One region of the Halalkalibacter sp. HAAS-P013 genome, then DNA from elsewhere that is predicted to be linked to it. Evidence: riboswitches for the same ligand, from Rfam matches in the RefSeq annotation. Region 1 holds a riboswitch; each other region holds the start of a gene.

The links. Region 1 has a riboswitch for thiamine pyrophosphate ahead of thiC (phosphomethylpyrimidine synthase ThiC). Riboswitches for the same ligand answer to the same signal wherever they lie in the genome.
Region 2: another riboswitch for thiamine pyrophosphate. It lies ahead of thiT (energy-coupled thiamine transporter ThiT); the one in region 1 lies ahead of thiC (phosphomethylpyrimidine synthase ThiC).
Region 3: another riboswitch for thiamine pyrophosphate. It lies ahead of thiE (thiamine phosphate synthase); the one in region 1 lies ahead of thiC (phosphomethylpyrimidine synthase ThiC).
Region 4: another riboswitch for thiamine pyrophosphate. It lies ahead of AC1FXP_RS18755 (ABC transporter permease); the one in region 1 lies ahead of thiC (phosphomethylpyrimidine synthase ThiC).

Annotation. Positions count from the first base shown of each region.
Region 1 covers NZ_JBWQTU010000001.1:56,920-61,134, forward strand. Annotated here, with positions in the region: gene AC1FXP_RS00320 (hypothetical protein) at 1-263, shown strand, start outside; gene AC1FXP_RS00325 (2-hydroxyacid dehydrogenase) at 343-1,323, opposite strand; TPP riboswitch at 1,484-1,598, shown strand; gene thiC (phosphomethylpyrimidine synthase ThiC) at 1,729-3,513, shown strand; gene AC1FXP_RS00335 (hypothetical protein) at 3,807-4,169, shown strand; gene AC1FXP_RS00340 (hypothetical protein) at 4,175-4,215, shown strand, end outside.
Region 2 covers NZ_JBWQTU010000011.1:68,463-72,677, forward strand. Annotated here, with positions in the region: gene AC1FXP_RS15135 (calcium/sodium antiporter) at 1-946, opposite strand, end outside; gene thiT (energy-coupled thiamine transporter ThiT) at 1,112-1,681, opposite strand; TPP riboswitch at 1,754-1,853, opposite strand; partial or broken gene AC1FXP_RS15145 (amidase family protein) at 1,889-2,116, opposite strand; gene AC1FXP_RS15150 (PTS fructose transporter subunit IIABC) at 2,372-4,215, opposite strand, start outside.
Region 3 covers NZ_JBWQTU010000002.1:337,540-341,754, forward strand. Annotated here, with positions in the region: gene thiO (glycine oxidase ThiO) at 1-195, opposite strand, end outside; gene AC1FXP_RS05600 (thiazole synthase) at 216-995, opposite strand; gene thiS (sulfur carrier protein ThiS) at 997-1,194, opposite strand; gene thiE (thiamine phosphate synthase) at 1,202-1,828, opposite strand; TPP riboswitch at 1,886-1,992, opposite strand; gene AC1FXP_RS05615 (membrane lipoprotein lipid attachment site-containing protein) at 2,054-3,181, opposite strand; gene aspA (aspartate ammonia-lyase) at 3,420-4,215, opposite strand, start outside.
Region 4 covers NZ_JBWQTU010000015.1:18,169-22,383, reverse strand. Annotated here, with positions in the region: gene AC1FXP_RS18770 (Bcr/CflA family efflux MFS transporter) at 1-262, shown strand, start outside; gene AC1FXP_RS18765 (DUF4430 domain-containing protein) at 359-787, shown strand; gene AC1FXP_RS18760 (ECF transporter S component) at 790-1,305, shown strand; TPP riboswitch at 1,616-1,727, shown strand; gene AC1FXP_RS18755 (ABC transporter permease) at 1,791-2,564, shown strand; gene AC1FXP_RS18750 (ABC transporter substrate-binding protein) at 2,591-3,619, shown strand; gene AC1FXP_RS18745 (ABC transporter ATP-binding protein) at 3,638-4,215, shown strand, end outside.

The DNA of each region.
Region 1 (4,215 bases):
CTTTTTTAGGATTATTTGACGCTGATTTCGATGGAGATATAAAAGGTGAGCATGATGCTTACGACATATATGTAAATGAAGAATTTGTTGGGAAAAAGCTACTCCTCACCGAATCTGAAAATGTAGATGATGTTGTTAGTTTTTTAAAACAACAAGGAGTGCAGCAAGTTTCGGCTCAATTAGATGGAGACCATTATATTATTCGTTCAGAGGAATCAGAGCGAATAAAACAAATTCTTGATGCTTATTTGCAAAACCGCTAAATCAAAAAAATCAGACCCCATTGTGAGTACCATAAAGTGCTTGGGGTCTGAAACTTAATTTTGAGACAACCTCATTTTCTTATTTATCCGACCAAGACTTTTCATTTAGCAAGCTCGGTGGTTTTTCTCCTCTCAAAGTGGCTCGTAAATTTTTAGCCGCTAGTTTTGACATGTTATATTCACACTCCGTTGTTGAAGAACCGATATGTGGCAAAGTAACAATATTTTTTAAAGTTAAAAGGGAATTATCTGGATTGGTTGGTTCCTTTGCGAACACATCGATACCAGCTGCATGGATTTCTTTTTTGACTAAAGCATGATAAAGAGCCTCTTCATCGACATTTTGTCCACGTGATCCATTTATGAAAATAGCACTTTTTTTCATTTTCTGAAACTCTTTTACTCCCATCATTTTTTCCGTTTCTTTCGTAGCTGGAACCATCAAACAAACAAAATCTGATTGCGCAAGAAGATCATCTAATTCACAATAAACTGCTTGATACAATTCTTCAGCCTCTTTGTTTCTTGAACGGTTATGGTAAAGAATATCCATCCCGAAACCGAAATGAGCTCTTCTCGCTATAGCTCGGCCAATATTCCCCATTCCGATAATACCTAAAGTTTTATGATGTACATCTACACCATATTGATCTGGTTGAAGAGAAATATCCCACTGCCCTGACTTTACAAACTCATCTAATTCGGGAATTCTTCTAGCAGTTGATAGCAGTAGACCGAAGATTGCATCCGCTGTTGTATCATCTAAGACTCCTGGGGTATTTGTAGCTATAATTTTTCGTTTCGTTAATTCTTCAAGGTCTAAGTTATCATAGCCAACGGATACGTTACAAACCACTTTAAGATTGGGAGCGTTGTCTAATAGTTCTTTCGTTACTTTTAATGCAAGTCCAATAATGCCATCAGCTTTTTTTAATGCAAGGTTAAAATCTGGATTTCCTATGTATTCATGGTTATGGAAACTTGTCACCTCGTACTCTTCTTCTAACTCTTTAATGACTCGATCATCAACTCTCATATAGACAAGAACGTTTGGTTTCATAAAGACTCCTTTCAATCGATAATACGTAAAAACTTTATCACAAAGTAACTTTTTTAACCAATGTTCATAGGCAATGAATGGAGGTGCATGAAAAAAATTCTAAAAAAGTGTTTGAATTTATTGTAGATTACTATATAATGACAATATAAATTAATTTAATAGAATTAACTAGGGGAGTCCAACGAGTTGGGCTGAGAAACATGAACGATAAAGATTGTTGACCCTTTGGACCTGATCTGGCTCATACCAGCGTGGGGAAGTTTAAGAAAGTTTTTTATGACTATACTTCTATCAATTAGCCGGGTCCAAACCATTTGTTTGGTTCCGGCTTTTTTATGTATCTTCAGCTTCCTTCCTTTTTATGGTCTAGATTTTGTCCTTTCTATTTCAAAAGGAGAGAGATCAATGTCCACACCTTCATTAAACGAAAAAAACATTTCCATTATGTCTAGCTTTTCAGGCAGTAAAAAAGTGTATGTCCAAGGTTCAAGGTCTGACATTCAAGTACCTATGCGAGAAATTGAATTAAGTCCAACATCAGGAACGGTTGGAGAAGAGGAAAATCCGCCAGTTCGCGTATATGACACAAGTGGTCCATACACGGACCATCATTACAAAGTTGATATAACAAAAGGGCTTCCTGCTCTACGCAGCACGTGGATTCAAGAACGAAATGATGTGGAAGAGTACGAAGGGCGTAAGATTAAACCAGAGGATAATGGGTACATATCGGCTGAAGACCCACGTGCCAATTCTCATATTTTCCCTGGGTTAGAACGAAAGCCGTTGCGTGCGAAAAACGGTAAAAATGTAACACAGCTTCATTATGCAAAAAAAGGGATCATTACACCAGAAATGGAGTTTATCGCAATACGAGAAAATCTTGATCCTGAGTTCGTGCGTTTGGAGGTTGCGAGTGGTAGGGCGATTATCCCAGCAAACATCAACCATCCGGAAACAGAACCGATGATTATTGGACGGAATTTTCATGTGAAAATTAATGCGAATATTGGGAATTCTGCGGTTTCTTCATCAATTGAAGAAGAAGTTGAAAAAATGACTTGGGCAACGCGCTGGGGTGCTGATACGATGATGGATTTATCGACAGGTAAAAACATTCACACAACACGTGAGTGGATCATTCGGAATTCTGCTGTTCCTGTTGGCACGGTTCCGCTGTACCAAGCACTTGAGAAGGTAAATGGGATTGCAGAGGATTTAACGTGGGAAGTATATCGTGATACGTTGATTGAACAAGCAGAGCAAGGGGTTGATTACTTTACAATCCATGCAGGTGTTCTCATGCGTTACGTTCCACTAACGGCAAAACGTCTAACAGGTATTGTTTCTCGAGGTGGGTCGATTATGGCACAATGGTGTTTATATCACCATCAAGAGAACTTCTTATATACTCATTTTGAAGAAATTTGCGAAATTATGAAAACATATGATATTGCGTTTTCTTTAGGAGATGGGTTACGACCAGGATCCATTGCTGATGCAAATGATGAAGCGCAATTTGCCGAATTAGAAACTCTTGGCGAACTAACAAAACTAGCTTGGCAGCATGATGTTCAAGTCATGGTGGAAGGACCGGGACATGTACCAATGCACTTAATTAAAGAAAACATGGATAAGCAGTTGGAAATGTGCCACGAAGCACCATTTTATACACTAGGTCCATTAACGACTGACATTGCTCCTGGATATGATCATATAACATCAGCTATTGGTGCGGCGATGATTGGTTGGTTTGGTACAGCGATGCTTTGCTACGTAACACCAAAAGAACATCTCGGATTACCAAACCGTGAAGATGTACGTGAAGGGGTCATTACGTACAAAATTGCCGCTCATGCAGCTGATTTAGCGAAGGGGCATCCAGGTGCACGAGTTCGTGATGACGCTTTATCAAAAGCTCGTTTTGAATTCCGCTGGAGAGACCAATTTAATCTAGCACTTGATCCGGAACGTGCACTAGAATACCATGATGAAACGCTGCCTGCTGAAGGGGCAAAAACGGCCCATTTTTGCTCGATGTGCGGACCGAAGTTTTGCAGTATGAGAATTTCACATGACATTCGTCAATATGCGAAAGAAAATAAACTAGAAACAAGTGAAGCGATTGAAAAAGGTTTGAAGGAAAAAGCTGAGCAGTTTAAGAAGTCTGGCGGAGAAATTTACCAGTAAACAACAAGGAGGTTTTCGTGGTGAAGGTGCCTGATATTCAAAGAAAAATTGATAAATTGAGGGAGGATCTGCATCTCTGGGAAACTCACTTAAAGGACGTACAAAATAAGTGTCACCATTCATTTGAAAGTACTCCACTTTATAAAAGGTGTTTGCATTGTCAAAAGGTAGAAGCTTTATATTACTAGGTCATATAGTAAGGAAAGATTACTAAGTTTCATAAATCATATTCGAATTTGGTCTCACCGAAGTACCCTCTGAACATAAACTAGTTTCAGGGGGTGTTTTTCATCATGTATGGCAGGTATGGAAGACCACCAGGGCCACCTGTAGGCCCACCTTATCATCCGTATCAACAAAATGCAAAGACTCCTAAAGCTAAGAAGCCTAAGGCATCATCATACAATATTCATGATTTATTTACAGGAAAAAATTTAGATATAATTGCAGCAGCTTTATTATTATCAGGTAAGTTAAAGGTGGATGCTGTTGAGTTATACCGATCATCACCTGTAGTTACAGTTACTTTATTAGGAGAGTATCTAACTCCTGGAAATGGTAAATCGAATGCTTTAGCAGACTTCTTAAAAGAAAATGGAGATATGACACTTGATGATGTTTTTGATGCCTTTCAACAAAGAATTGAGGAGGATTAAATTAAGTGGGAAAAAAACGATCGGGAAACTATGAAAGTGGATTTGA
Region 2 (4,215 bases), on a different contig from region 1:
TAATATATATTAAATATATTATATAAAATATCGTTAAAGCCATCCCCTCATATTTTTTCACTTTATAATGTGTACGAGAGAAGATAAACAAGATAATCGTTAACACAAGTAGCACAAATATATCAAAAAATAATTTATCATTCACCGGCAAGGGAGAGATAATAGATGCGATCCCAAGGACAAATAACACATTAAAGATTGAGCTTCCAACAATATTCCCTAAGGCAATCTCACTTTGTTGTTTCATTGCAGCAGTTATTGATGTAATTAGCTCTGGCAAAGAAGATCCTATAGCAACTATTGTTAGTCCTACTAAGGTCTCACTCATCCCAAAGCGTAAAGCAATATCCGTACTACTTTCTACAACCAAATATCCGCCTAATACAATTGCAGCCAAACCTCCAAATGTAATAAGAATGTTCTTACCCCATCCTCCAGTTTGGTCAATGTTTTTGTTTTCTCCAATATTCTCTTCACGGCTATTCCTGGCAGCTTCAATTACATAATACAAAAATATAGCAAAAAATAACAAGAAGATAATTCCATCACTTCGAGTAATAAAATTTTCATTTGTAAATTGGAGAACTCTATCACTCATAACTACGAGTAATGCAACCGTAGCAAGAAAAGCAAATGGAATTTCCTTTTTTATTGTTGGCCTTTCCACAGACAAAGGAAAAATAAATGCAGTGATCCCAACAACTAATGACATATTTAATAAATTACTACCAACAATGTTACCGATTGTGACATCCGCATTCCCTTCTAAAGCAGCAATGATACTAACTGTTGCTTCAGGGGCACCTGTACCAAACGCCACAATTGTTAAGCCTACAATAAGAGGTGGAACACGAAACAATGCAGCAATATTAGACGAACCATCAATAAAATAATCCGCCCCTTTAATAAGTAACCCAAAGCCTATTAAGAGTAAAAGATATACCATCTTATTATCACCCGTCCATTTTGTAATCTTTTTTAATTTACACAAATTGAAGAGATTTTAACCTTTTTACGCCAACAAAAAACGACTCACATGGAGGGCACTGAAAGGTCAGCTTTACCTTTTTTCAGTGCCCTCGTCACATAAGCCGTTTTTTACCTAATCCTTTTATGCTGCATCTGAAACATTACTTTGACGTTTTGCCAAGAAGAACTGAGGATACTTCTTTGAAAGTAAAATTAATATGGCAAGCGTTAGTAACATCTCCGGTATTAAATATGAGATATTATAATAAAAAGAGTACAGGCTGGCATTCATTCCATCTGGAGCATATTCTCCAAACCACACTACACCTGATGTAAAGTGACTAAAAAAGCGCAGAGTCGTAGCAAATAACAACCCTGATACAATAGCTGCCGTGCTAGGAACCAAGCCTTTTTTCAACATGAATATGCTCGCTAAGCCTAATACAAGGTACGCTAATGGATAATCTAGTATTAACTGTATCGGGTGTACAACATATCCCCCAAACAGCAGATTTAATAATCCGACTAATAATCCTGTTACTACACCCACTTTCCAACCTCGTCTAAAGGAAATAATAAAAATAGGAACCATAATCAACGAAATTGACCCCCCCATTGCCCAAAGTGCCCCAAACTTTACATTACTTAAGACAATCGCTAAACCTGTCATCACTGCCACTTCAATCATTGTTAATAAACGATCTCTAGACATAAAAAAACCTCCTTTTGTTTTTATCCACAAGAGAAGGAAAGGTGTCAATATAAAATGAGCACAAATAATCTCACATTATTACAGCCACTTCCCTACGCTAGTTTAAACTAGATCAGGTTCTAAGAGTTGAGGATTACCCTCTCTCAGTCACTCGACACCCCTAGTGGATATTGCTTGAAATTGTCTGTTATATTATATCATATTCTTCTAAAAGGTTGGGTTTCTTCTTATATTTCCCAACTTCTCAAACGCAGCTGCAACCTCGATTAACTTATTCTCTGTAAATGCTTTTCCTGTGAACGTAATCCCTACCGGTTCTCCTTCTCCTGTATAACCTGCTGGAACTGTAATAGATGGATAACCCGCCTTTGCTGGAATTGCTGCCCCAAGATTATTAGGAAAAACGATGATATCAAGATCCTCTCTAGTCTTATCCGATTTCATAAGCAAAGACTGGCCATTTTTCAGCCTGTTTGGATAACTTCAATGCTTGCATCTAATAACCAACTCTTTTCAATCTCTTTTAGTTTTGGGTTGATCATCTAAAGACCTACTTTCATGAAATGATATTATTTTATTATACTGAATTTATTTTACGTAAACTAGTAAGAAGCAAAGAAGTACAAAGAAAAAGAGGCAGTGTTAAAAGGTCCGTTTTTTGACCTTTTGACACTGCCCTTATCACCCTATTTATACAGTCTTCTTCTTCCAAGTTCCTAAAACTAATGCTGTCACAATAGCACCAAGAACAATAGCTAATAAATACATAAACCAACCACCAGACACAAGTCCGATTACAAATATTCCACCATGCGGAGCAGGCAATCCAATTCCAAATAATGCTGTAAGCCCACCTGCTACTGCTGCCCCAGCCACACAAGCTGGAATAACTCGACCCGGATCAGCTGCAGCAAACGGAATGGCACCTTCTGTAATAAAGGATGCACCTAAAATATAATTTGTCTTACCTGCTTCTTGCTCTTGCTTCGTAAACTTACGCTTGAAGAATGTTGTTGCTAAAGCTATTCCAAGTGGTGGAACCATCCCGCCTGCCATAACAGCAGCGTGAGGTCCAAAGTTACCCGCATCAATCATCGCGATACCAAAAGTAAAGGCAGCTTTGTTAATTGGACCACCCATGTCAATCGCCATCATTCCACCAAGAATGATTCCGAGTAAAATCATATTTGTTGTTCCCATGCCGCCTAACCAGCCTTCAAGCCCACGGTTGATCGCGCTAAGTGGTGTAACAAGAAGTAACATGATCATACCTGTTAAGAAAATATTAAAGACCGGATAGAACAAAATCGTCGTAATACCGCTCAGTTGTTGTGGTAAGCCAGCTAGTAATTTCTTTACAAGTAGAGCAATATAACCACCTAAGAAACCAGCAATCAACCCACCTAAGAAACCAGCATCTCCATTTACAGCAATTAAACCACCAACCATACCAGCTGCAAAACCAGGACGATCAGCAATACTCATCGCGATAAAGGCAGCTAGAACCGGAATCATTAGTGCAAAGGCCGTTCCTCCACCAATGTCCATTAACATTTGTGCAAACTCATTATTCAGGTCAATGTCAATTAAGAAGGAAAGCGCGATTAAAATACCTCCACCGACAACAAACGGGAGCATATTCGAAACACCATTCATTAAGTGTTTATAAAATCCGCCACCAGCTTTTCCTTTTTCTTGATTTTCGTTGTTTCCACCAGAACCGCCTGACCCTTTATACACTGGAACATTCCCAGACTTAGCTTGATCAACAAGTTCTTTTGTGCGGCGGATTCCATCTGTGACTGGCACTTCAATAACTTTTTTACCAGAGAAGCGATCCATTTCCACTTTTGTGCTCGCTGCAACGATAATAGCTTGAGCATTTTCGATTTCATCTGGAGTTAATTGATCTTTCACTCCACCAGAACCATTTGTTTCAACTTTAATAGTTAATCCTTGTTTTTTCGCTTCATCTTTTAGTGCATCTGCCGCCATAAACGTATGAGCAATTCCTGTTGGACAGCCTGTAACGGCTAACAGATCATACCCATCTTTTGCCGGTGTTTTCTCTGCTTCTTCTTTATCTAATTGCTCTTGTTCTTTTTTATCAATAGCAGCGACAACATCAGCCTCTGACTTTGCTTCTAATAAAGCATTACGGAAAGCCTCATCCATTAAAAACGTAGACAAACGCGATAACGTTGCTAAATGCTCTTCATTTGCTCCAGCTGATGCAGCAATCATAAAGAATAGGTGAGTAGGTTGACCATCCAGTGCTTCATAATCTAATCCGCTATCTGAGCGGCCAAAAGCAATCGATGGGGTTTTAACAGCCTCACTTTTTGCGTGAGGGATTGCAATTCCATCGCCAAGACCCGTTGTGCTTTGTTCCTCCCTTGCAAGTATTGCTTTTTTGTATTCAGCTGCATTATTTAATCTTCCAGCGTCGTCTAGCTTTTTAACTAATTCATCTATCGCTGAAGCTTTATCGTTAGCTTTCATATTAAGAACGATTGTATCTCTTTTTAATAAAT
Region 3 (4,215 bases), on a different contig from region 1:
GCATAACCTAAAAAAGTCGTCAGGATCTTCACCAATTTCTGAATAAGGAGCAAGCATCCCAGCTGCGGCACCAGATGCTTGTCCTCCACAATTAGTTTTCTCTAATACTGTTACATCATAATTACGTCTGCTAAGCTCAAATGCAGTTGCAAGACCTATGACGCCCCCTCCAAGAATAATTACTTTCTCTTGCACATGTCTCCCCCCTGCTCTTACTACTTTGAAACGAATGTTGCTAACCCGCTACTAGCTGTAGCATACTTCTTCTTCGTAATTCTCCCTGCTTCGTAGGAAAGTCTCCCTGCTTCAATTGCATATTTCATCGCTCGAGCCATCTTAACCGGGTCCTTAGCCTTTGCTACAGGGGTATTCATTAATACACCATCTGCACCTAATTCCATCGCTTGTGCAACGTCCATTGCAGAACCAAGGCCTGCATCGACGATAATTGGCACATTTGCTTGTTCAATAATGAGCTCTAAATTATAAGGATTTAATATGCCAAGTCCCGTTCCAATCGGAGCACCTCCTGGCATGACTGCTGCTGCTCCAGCTTCCTCTAATCTTTTACAAAGAACTGGATCATCAGATGTATATGGCAAAACAACAAATCCCTCTTTTGCTAGTACTTCTGTTGCTTTCAGTGTTTCAATCGGATCAGGAAGCAGCGTTTTCTCATCTACACTAATTTCTACTTTAATCCAATCACTCAAACCTGAAGCCTTTGCCAATCTCGCAATTCGGATTGCCTCTTCTGCTGTTTTCGCACCTGATGTGTTAGGTAAGTAGGTAAAAGACATACCTTCTAAATGTTGTAATATAGCATCCTCGTTCGGAGCTCCTAGATTGACTCTTCTAATAGCAAACGTCAACACCTCTGCTTCAGATGCCTTAATCGCTTCATTTTGGACAAATGGATTTGGATACCTACCAGTCCCGAGAAAAAAACGCGAAGATAATTCTTTTCCTGCAATCGTTAATTTATTTTTCTTCATCTCAGCCACCTCCAACAAATTGAACAAGTTCAATTCTCATACCTTCTTTTAGTTCAGTTACTGACCAATTGGTACTTTCAATAATTTTTCCATCTACCTCTGTTACAACAAGATGTGGTTCGAGTTCAAAATGCGACACCACTTCTTCAAGGTTGGAAACGTCAACGTTATGTTCTTCCCCATTTATAATTAAACGCATCTACTATTCACCCTTTTTCAGCTAATATTTTTGAGAATTGCTGACAAACACCCTTAACATCTTCTGCACCAACAATTTCAGAAATCATACAAACCCTAGTTGCACCTGCATCTAGTACTTGGTCTACATTGTGCAACTTAATTCCGCCGATCGCTACAAACGGAATATTGATCTCTGCAACAACTTGCTTAATATACTCAGTTGTAACAGGATCGACAACATCCACTTTACTATTAGTATGAAAAATCGGCCCAACACCAATGTAATCAGCTCCACCCGCTTCAGCCTCGCGAGCTTCCTCAATTTCGTGAGTCGAAAGTCCGATTATTTTATCCTGCCCCATGATCTTCCTTGCTTCAGCAAGAGGTAAATCATCCTGGCCAATGTGTATGCCATCAGCATCAACTGCAAGAGCAACATCAATGTGGTCATTCACAATAAACAACACATCATGCTTTCTCGTTAATTCACGTAGCGACTTTGCTTTTTTTAGCACATCTCTTTTGCTACTCGTTTTATCTCGCAGCTGGATAATATCAACACCACCAAGAATTGCTTCTTCCATAACTTCTACAAGGTCTCTACCTTGATGAAATTCTTCACCTGTAATCGCGTATAACTTAAACTCTCTCATGAGTAACCCACCTTTTTATACATAAAATCGAAAAAAAGCCGCATCCGAACATACGGAATACGGCTCAGATGACTTCCCTACGCTGGCGTGATCCAGATCAGGTATGAGGGTAAAAGGGTAACCTTTTTCTCAGTCCACTTATGTGGACACCCCTAGTCTATACATACTAGTTATACATTTATTATGACATACTGACTAAAAAAAGCAAGAGGACAAGTTAACAACTTATTCTTCGGGCTCTTCTAAAAGAGGAATAGACGTCCCCTCAGACAAGTCCATAACCATCTCGAAACGATCTCCAAAAAGCAAGAAAGAACCTTCAGGTGAAACATGAATTGGAACATGCCGTTCTAAGACAGTCAGTTTTTCCTCAGCATCGTTTTGTACATCGTAGGCAATTAATTCAAAACCATCTGTGTAACTAAAGAAATCACTACTATATTGTGGTCTTAAGTAATAAAAGATTCCATGGCCATTATCATAAGAGTAATAGGGGATCCACCATTGTTCCGAATACGTGTTAAGTATTGGCATTTCAATTTGCCTAAAAGGATGTTGTTCTTCATAAAACGTGTATGTGGAATACAGGTCATACACAGATCCCACTGTTACAGAGAGAGAGAGACCATCCGGGAAGCTCATATATGCAATTACAGCATCCTTCCATTTCTTAACTTCCCCACTATTTACATTGACTTCATATAGAGGAGCTTGAAAATTAGGTTCGAGCTCTTCCCATTTTAAATACCCGATATCGGTAGACGAAATCCATTGTACATATGACTGTTCCAAATCGATGCTTTTCACTTTCGTTTCCGTTACATCAACAACATACGTTTCAAAATCCCAATCTGGTAAAAAAGCAATCAAAATAAACGTATCAAGTTTATATGGATTCCAGTATACGCTATATTCTTCGCCGTAATCTTTGATAGTCTGCCTTACTTCACCGTTACGGTTAATAATAGCTAAGTGTGCCTCGTTATCAACCGTTATATGCGAAACAGCAAACAAAGAATAGTCTGCATTAGCACGGACATCTGTAATCCACCCGCCCATCTCAACAAAACTAAATGACTGTCCTGTAGTTAGATGATGTTTATAAAGACTCGATCGCTCTTCTTGTTCTTGCAAATACAAGATCGTATCATCGTCATACCAACCTATAATATCCGTAACACCATGTTCATTTTGTATAGGTGTAATATCTGATCCTGTAAAGAAAGAGGTTGAAACATCTCGCTTAATTGGTTGATATTCAAAACTTCTTGGCAAAGGTTGACTCTCTAACGGAGCTTGGGTACAGGCTGAAACTATAAAAAGAATCCCAATAATAAAAGTAATTCGCTTCATCTTTCCCCTCCCTCTCTTTTAAGCACTTTAGCCTATAGTATTAGACGAAAATAACCCCTTAGACGTTTCAATTTTTTTCACACAAAAAAGAAAGATGCCTCACATCTTCCGGCCCACTAAATTACTACATTATAGCAGAAAGAGAGATATTTGTACTATGTTTTAGTAAAATAAAAATAGGCACTTAAAAAGGGGGTTTTACCTTTTTAAGTACCTTCTATACATGAGTCAATGAATCTCACTTTTCACCATCTATAAACCTCGAACCAGCAATTCCAGGATTCGTCATTTCCTTTGGATCCAAAATTTCATTCAATTCCTCTTCCGATAAAATTCCTCTTTCAAGACAAATTTCCCTAACTGGTCGATTTGATTGAATTGCTTCTTTCGCCACCCTTGAAGCTACCTCATAACCTACATGAGGATTAATTGCTGTTACAATTCCAACACTTCTTTCAACCATCTGACGGCAATGTTCTACATTAGCAGTCATTCCCTCAATGGCATATTTTCTAAAAACACTGATTCCATTTTGTAAAATTGAAAAGGACTGTAATAAATTAAACACCAAAACGGGCTCCATGACATTTAGCTCTAATTGACCAGCCTCGGAAGCTAAACTTATCGTATGATCATTTCCAATTACTTGGAATGAAATTTGGTTTACAACTTCACACATAACAGGATTTACTTTCCCAGGCATAATTGAAGAACCCGGCTGTCTTGGTGGCAGATTAATTTCGTTAATCCCCGTACGTGGTCCAGAACTCATTAAGCGTAAGTCATTGGCCATCTTCGATAAATTAATAGCCATAATTTTAAGAGCACTTGAAACTTCCGTATAAGCATCTGTATTTTGTGTTGCATCTACTAAATCCTCTGCAGTTTCAAATGGATAACCTGTAATATCTGCTAAGTAATCTGCTATTTTTTTAATATACTCGGGTTTTGCATTTAGCCCTGTACCAACTGCTGTTGCACCCATATTCACTTCATATAAATGCCCAACAGATCTCTCAATTCGACCAAGGTCC
Region 4 (4,215 bases), on a different contig from region 1:
CATGGGGATGATCACAACAAGTACCTTTTCTTTGGCGATGCAAAATCAAGGCCACCGTGCGGGTAGCGCGAGTGCGGTGCTAGGTACGCTTTCCTTATTCCTCGGCTCAATGGTTTCCCCACTTGTTGGGATTAACGAAACGACGGCGGTACCGATGGGAGCCATTTTGTTTTTTACTTCAATGCTTGGGGCTATTGCTTTCTTTAAGCTGACAAACATGCAGCAGGTCGAACCGAGTGTAAAAAGGAAGGTAGGAGGATGATGCCAAAAGGCTGTTCACCCGGCCTATATGTCTTGAATACATGCTTACAAGTAACGCGGACAAACTACTATTGATACAAGTTTAGGAGGAATGGGAATGAGATATTTGTTTTCTATTTTATTTGCAGTTTTGCTCACGTTAACGGGATGTGGAGCAAACAATGAAGCGGTGGAAGAACCGGTTCAAGAGGAAGCTACTGAGGAAGTACAAGAAGGGGCAGAGGGTGTAGAGGAAACCTATGCAACGATTGTGATAAGTGAAGAAGAACCTGAAAATATCCTAAGTGAGGATACGGTATCGTTCGAACAAGGACAAACGCTTATGGATGTGATGGATGAACATTATGACATTACAACAGCGTATGAAGGTGCGTTTATTTCAGGAATTAACGAAATTGAAGCAGATGATGAAACATCAAGTTATTGGCTCTATACGATCAACGGAGAAGAAGCGTTAGTAGGGGCAGCTGAATACGAACTTGAACATGGAGACTTGATTCATTTTCATTACGCTTCGATTGAATAGGCATGTCAATTCGCCGAATTACGTTGCTAGCCATGCTCAGTGCCCTTTGTGTGGTTGGCCGAATGGCTTTTGCTCATATTCCTAATGTTCAACCGGTTACGTCCATTATTATAATCACAGCGATGTTTATGGGCCCGGTCAATGGCCTCATTCTAGGTTTTGTCAGTACGGTATTAACGAATATGACATTAGGAACAGGCATATGGACCTTTTGGCAAATCATTTCTTGGTCCGTGATTGGGCTTGTCTCAGGCTGGATGGGAAGAGTTCATACAAAGTGGGGCATCCCTTTCCTTGTTCTAATCATGTACGCAGGATTTTGTGGTTATTTTTATGGATTTGTCATCTCACTGAATATGCTGTTCATTAGCGATCGCTTTATAGCGTATTACTTAGCTGGGCTCCCATTTGACACAAACCATGCGATAGGGAATATGATTTTCTTTTCACTCCTTTATCCGATCATGAGCAGGATTTTTGTTCATTATTTAAAGAAAGGTCCATTTACATCCATATAATGCGAAGTGTTAGAGGGCTTTTGAAAAGTAAGATCTTTATAACAGAGGGAAAAGGGTTAAGATACACACTGTATGAGACGGAAATCGTTAGGATTTTCGTCTCATTTTTCAGGCTTTCTAGGAGAATTGAGTCATTATGAAGCAGATGAAAGCCCGTTCGCTGTTATAGCAAGGAGAAAAAGGTTCACATGGGTCAAGACGAGTGATTGCTCCATTCTGACTTAGGGGGGCTAATTGTATTAAATAGTTTGAAAGAACGGAATATTGCACAAAGTCAAAATGTGTGATAAGCTTTCTTAGGAAAAATTATGAATAGTAATAGGGGAGCTATGAGGTTGGCTGAGAGGATATCCCGATGAAGATATCGACCCTTTAACCTGATCTGGGTAATGCCAGCGGAGGGATGTTTATTAGAATTACATGTTGACATGTAAAGTCTACACGCCTCTGTGGTGTGTAGACTTTTTTTGTGAAAGGAGGGTTTCATGGAACGTTTGCGTCAGTCGATCTGTTCAGCTGCTCCAGCGATCATCGCCATTATTATGTTTCTTGTCGTGTGGGAAGTGGCTGTGTGGATTTGGGACGTTGAAAACTGGATCTTACCAGCGCCAAGCTTGATCGTTCTTACGTTATTTGACACGTGGCATCTATTACCTGAACATATCTGGATGACCACAAAAGAAGCGCTGCTTGGTTTCTTATTAGGAATTATCGTTGCGTTAGTAATGGCTTTTATTTTAGATTTTTCACCGCTTTTACGTAAAAGTTTTTATCCGATTCTCTTATTCTCGCAAACGATTCCTATAATAGCGATTGCACCTTTGCTCATTATTTGGTTTGGATATGGAATTTTGCCTAAAGTTCTCGTCGTCGCATTAGTCACTTTTTTTCCGGTAGTCGTTAGTCTCGTTGAGGGACTGCAATCAAGTGATCGCGATATGATCCGACTTGTTCGGTCGATGGGGGGATCGCACCTGCAGGTATTTTCCTCTGTTAGGTTCCCGCACGCATTACCTTACTTATTTACAGGATTGAGAATTGGCGCTACATATAGTGTATTGGCAGCGGTGATTTCAGAGTGGGTCGGTGCAAGTTCTGGATTAGGAATTTATCTAATCAAAGCTCAAAGCTCGTTTGCGACAGATAGGGTATTCGTCGTTATTGTGCTTATCTCACTATTGAGCTGCCTTTTATTTTTAGTTGTTGTCTTACTCGGCAGACTCATGATGCCGTGGAAACACAAGTCTCAAAAAAAATAAACGAATTAAGTTGAGGAGAGAGTTCGATGTCAAAAAAGCTAAGTGCATTTTTGTTTTTCATTATCATGCTTGCGTTAGTTGGTTGTAACCAAGCAGAAGAGTCAAGCCAAGGGGAAGCAGTTGAATCTGAAGCAGGGGAAGAGGCACCGTCCGAATCTACAGAGTTAATGGAAGCAACGTTTATATTAGATTGGGTACCTAACACAAATCATACGGGTATTTATGTCGCTAGAGAAAAAGGGTTCTTTGAAGAGGAAGGGATTGATTTAACAATTATCGAACCAGCCATGGAAGGTGCCGTACCAGTTGTAGCAGCAGGACAAGCTGATTTTGGGATTGGATCTCAGACAGGCGTTACAATTGCTAGATCAACCGGTATTCCAGTCGTTTCGATTGCTGCAGTCATTCAGGAGCACACATCTGGTTTTGCTTCTCCAGTGGAAAAAGAGATTACTTCACCAGAGGATTTTGAAGGAAAGACATATGGTGGATTTGGAGGTGCTGAAGAAGAGGCGATTTTGGAAACCGTATTAAAACAGCATGAGGTTGATCCTTCTTCGGTAGATAATGTCATCGTTGGATCTGCTGACTTTTTTGCTAATACGAAAAGAGACATAGATTTTCAATGGATTTTTTATGGGTGGACAGGAATTGAAGCTGAAGTTCGTGGTGAGGACATTAATATGATTTATCTGAAAGATATTGATCCTGTCTTTAATTATTATTCGCCGGTTATTTTTAGCAGTGAAGCTGTGATTGAAGAGCAGCCTGAGTTAGTTGAAAAATTTGTAAGAGCTGTCTCGAAAGGATATGAATTTGCGATTGAGCAGCCATCAGAAGCAGCGGAAATCTTAATTTCAGCTAGCCCAGAAACAAATGAAGAACTGATTCGTGCATCACAAGAGTGGCTAAGTCCACGCTACAAAGGGGATGCAGAAAAATGGGGCATTCAAGAGGAACATATTTGGAATGATTTTTCAGAGTGGCTGCTTGAAGCAGGTTTGATTGAAACAGAAGTAACAGAAGAAGCGATGACAAATACGTTCTTGCCTTAATGAAAGGTTGTAGTCGATATGGAAATCAGCATTCGTAATCTCTGTCATTCGTTTGACGGGCAACCTGTCATCAAAAGAATAAACCTTTCTCTTCAAAAAGGTGAATTTGTTTCATTAATTGGACCAAGTGGTTGTGGCAAAAGCACCTTGTTTAATCTCATTACGGGTCTTGAAGTTCCCTATGAGGGAGAAATTTTATTTGACGGTAAGGATATGAAAGGGAAACGTGGGCATAGCAGTTATATGATGCAAAAGGACTTATTGTTCCCATGGAAAACTGTACTTGAAAATGTCCTTCTAGGTCCTAAGGTAACAAGACACCAAACAGAACAAGCAAAAGAAGAGGCCCTTACTCTTTTTCCTTTGTTTGGTTTAGAAGGATATGAGCAATATTATCCGGATGTGTTATCAGGAGGAATGAAGCAGAGGGCTGCGCTACTACGAACGTTCTTGCATAAAAAAGAACTCATGCTATTAGATGAGCCTTTTGGCGCGTTAGATGCGTTAACTCGTGAGAAAATGCATAGTTGGCTTTTGCATATATGGAGTCAAATGCAACGGACAGTCTTATTTATTACACATAGTATTGATGAAGC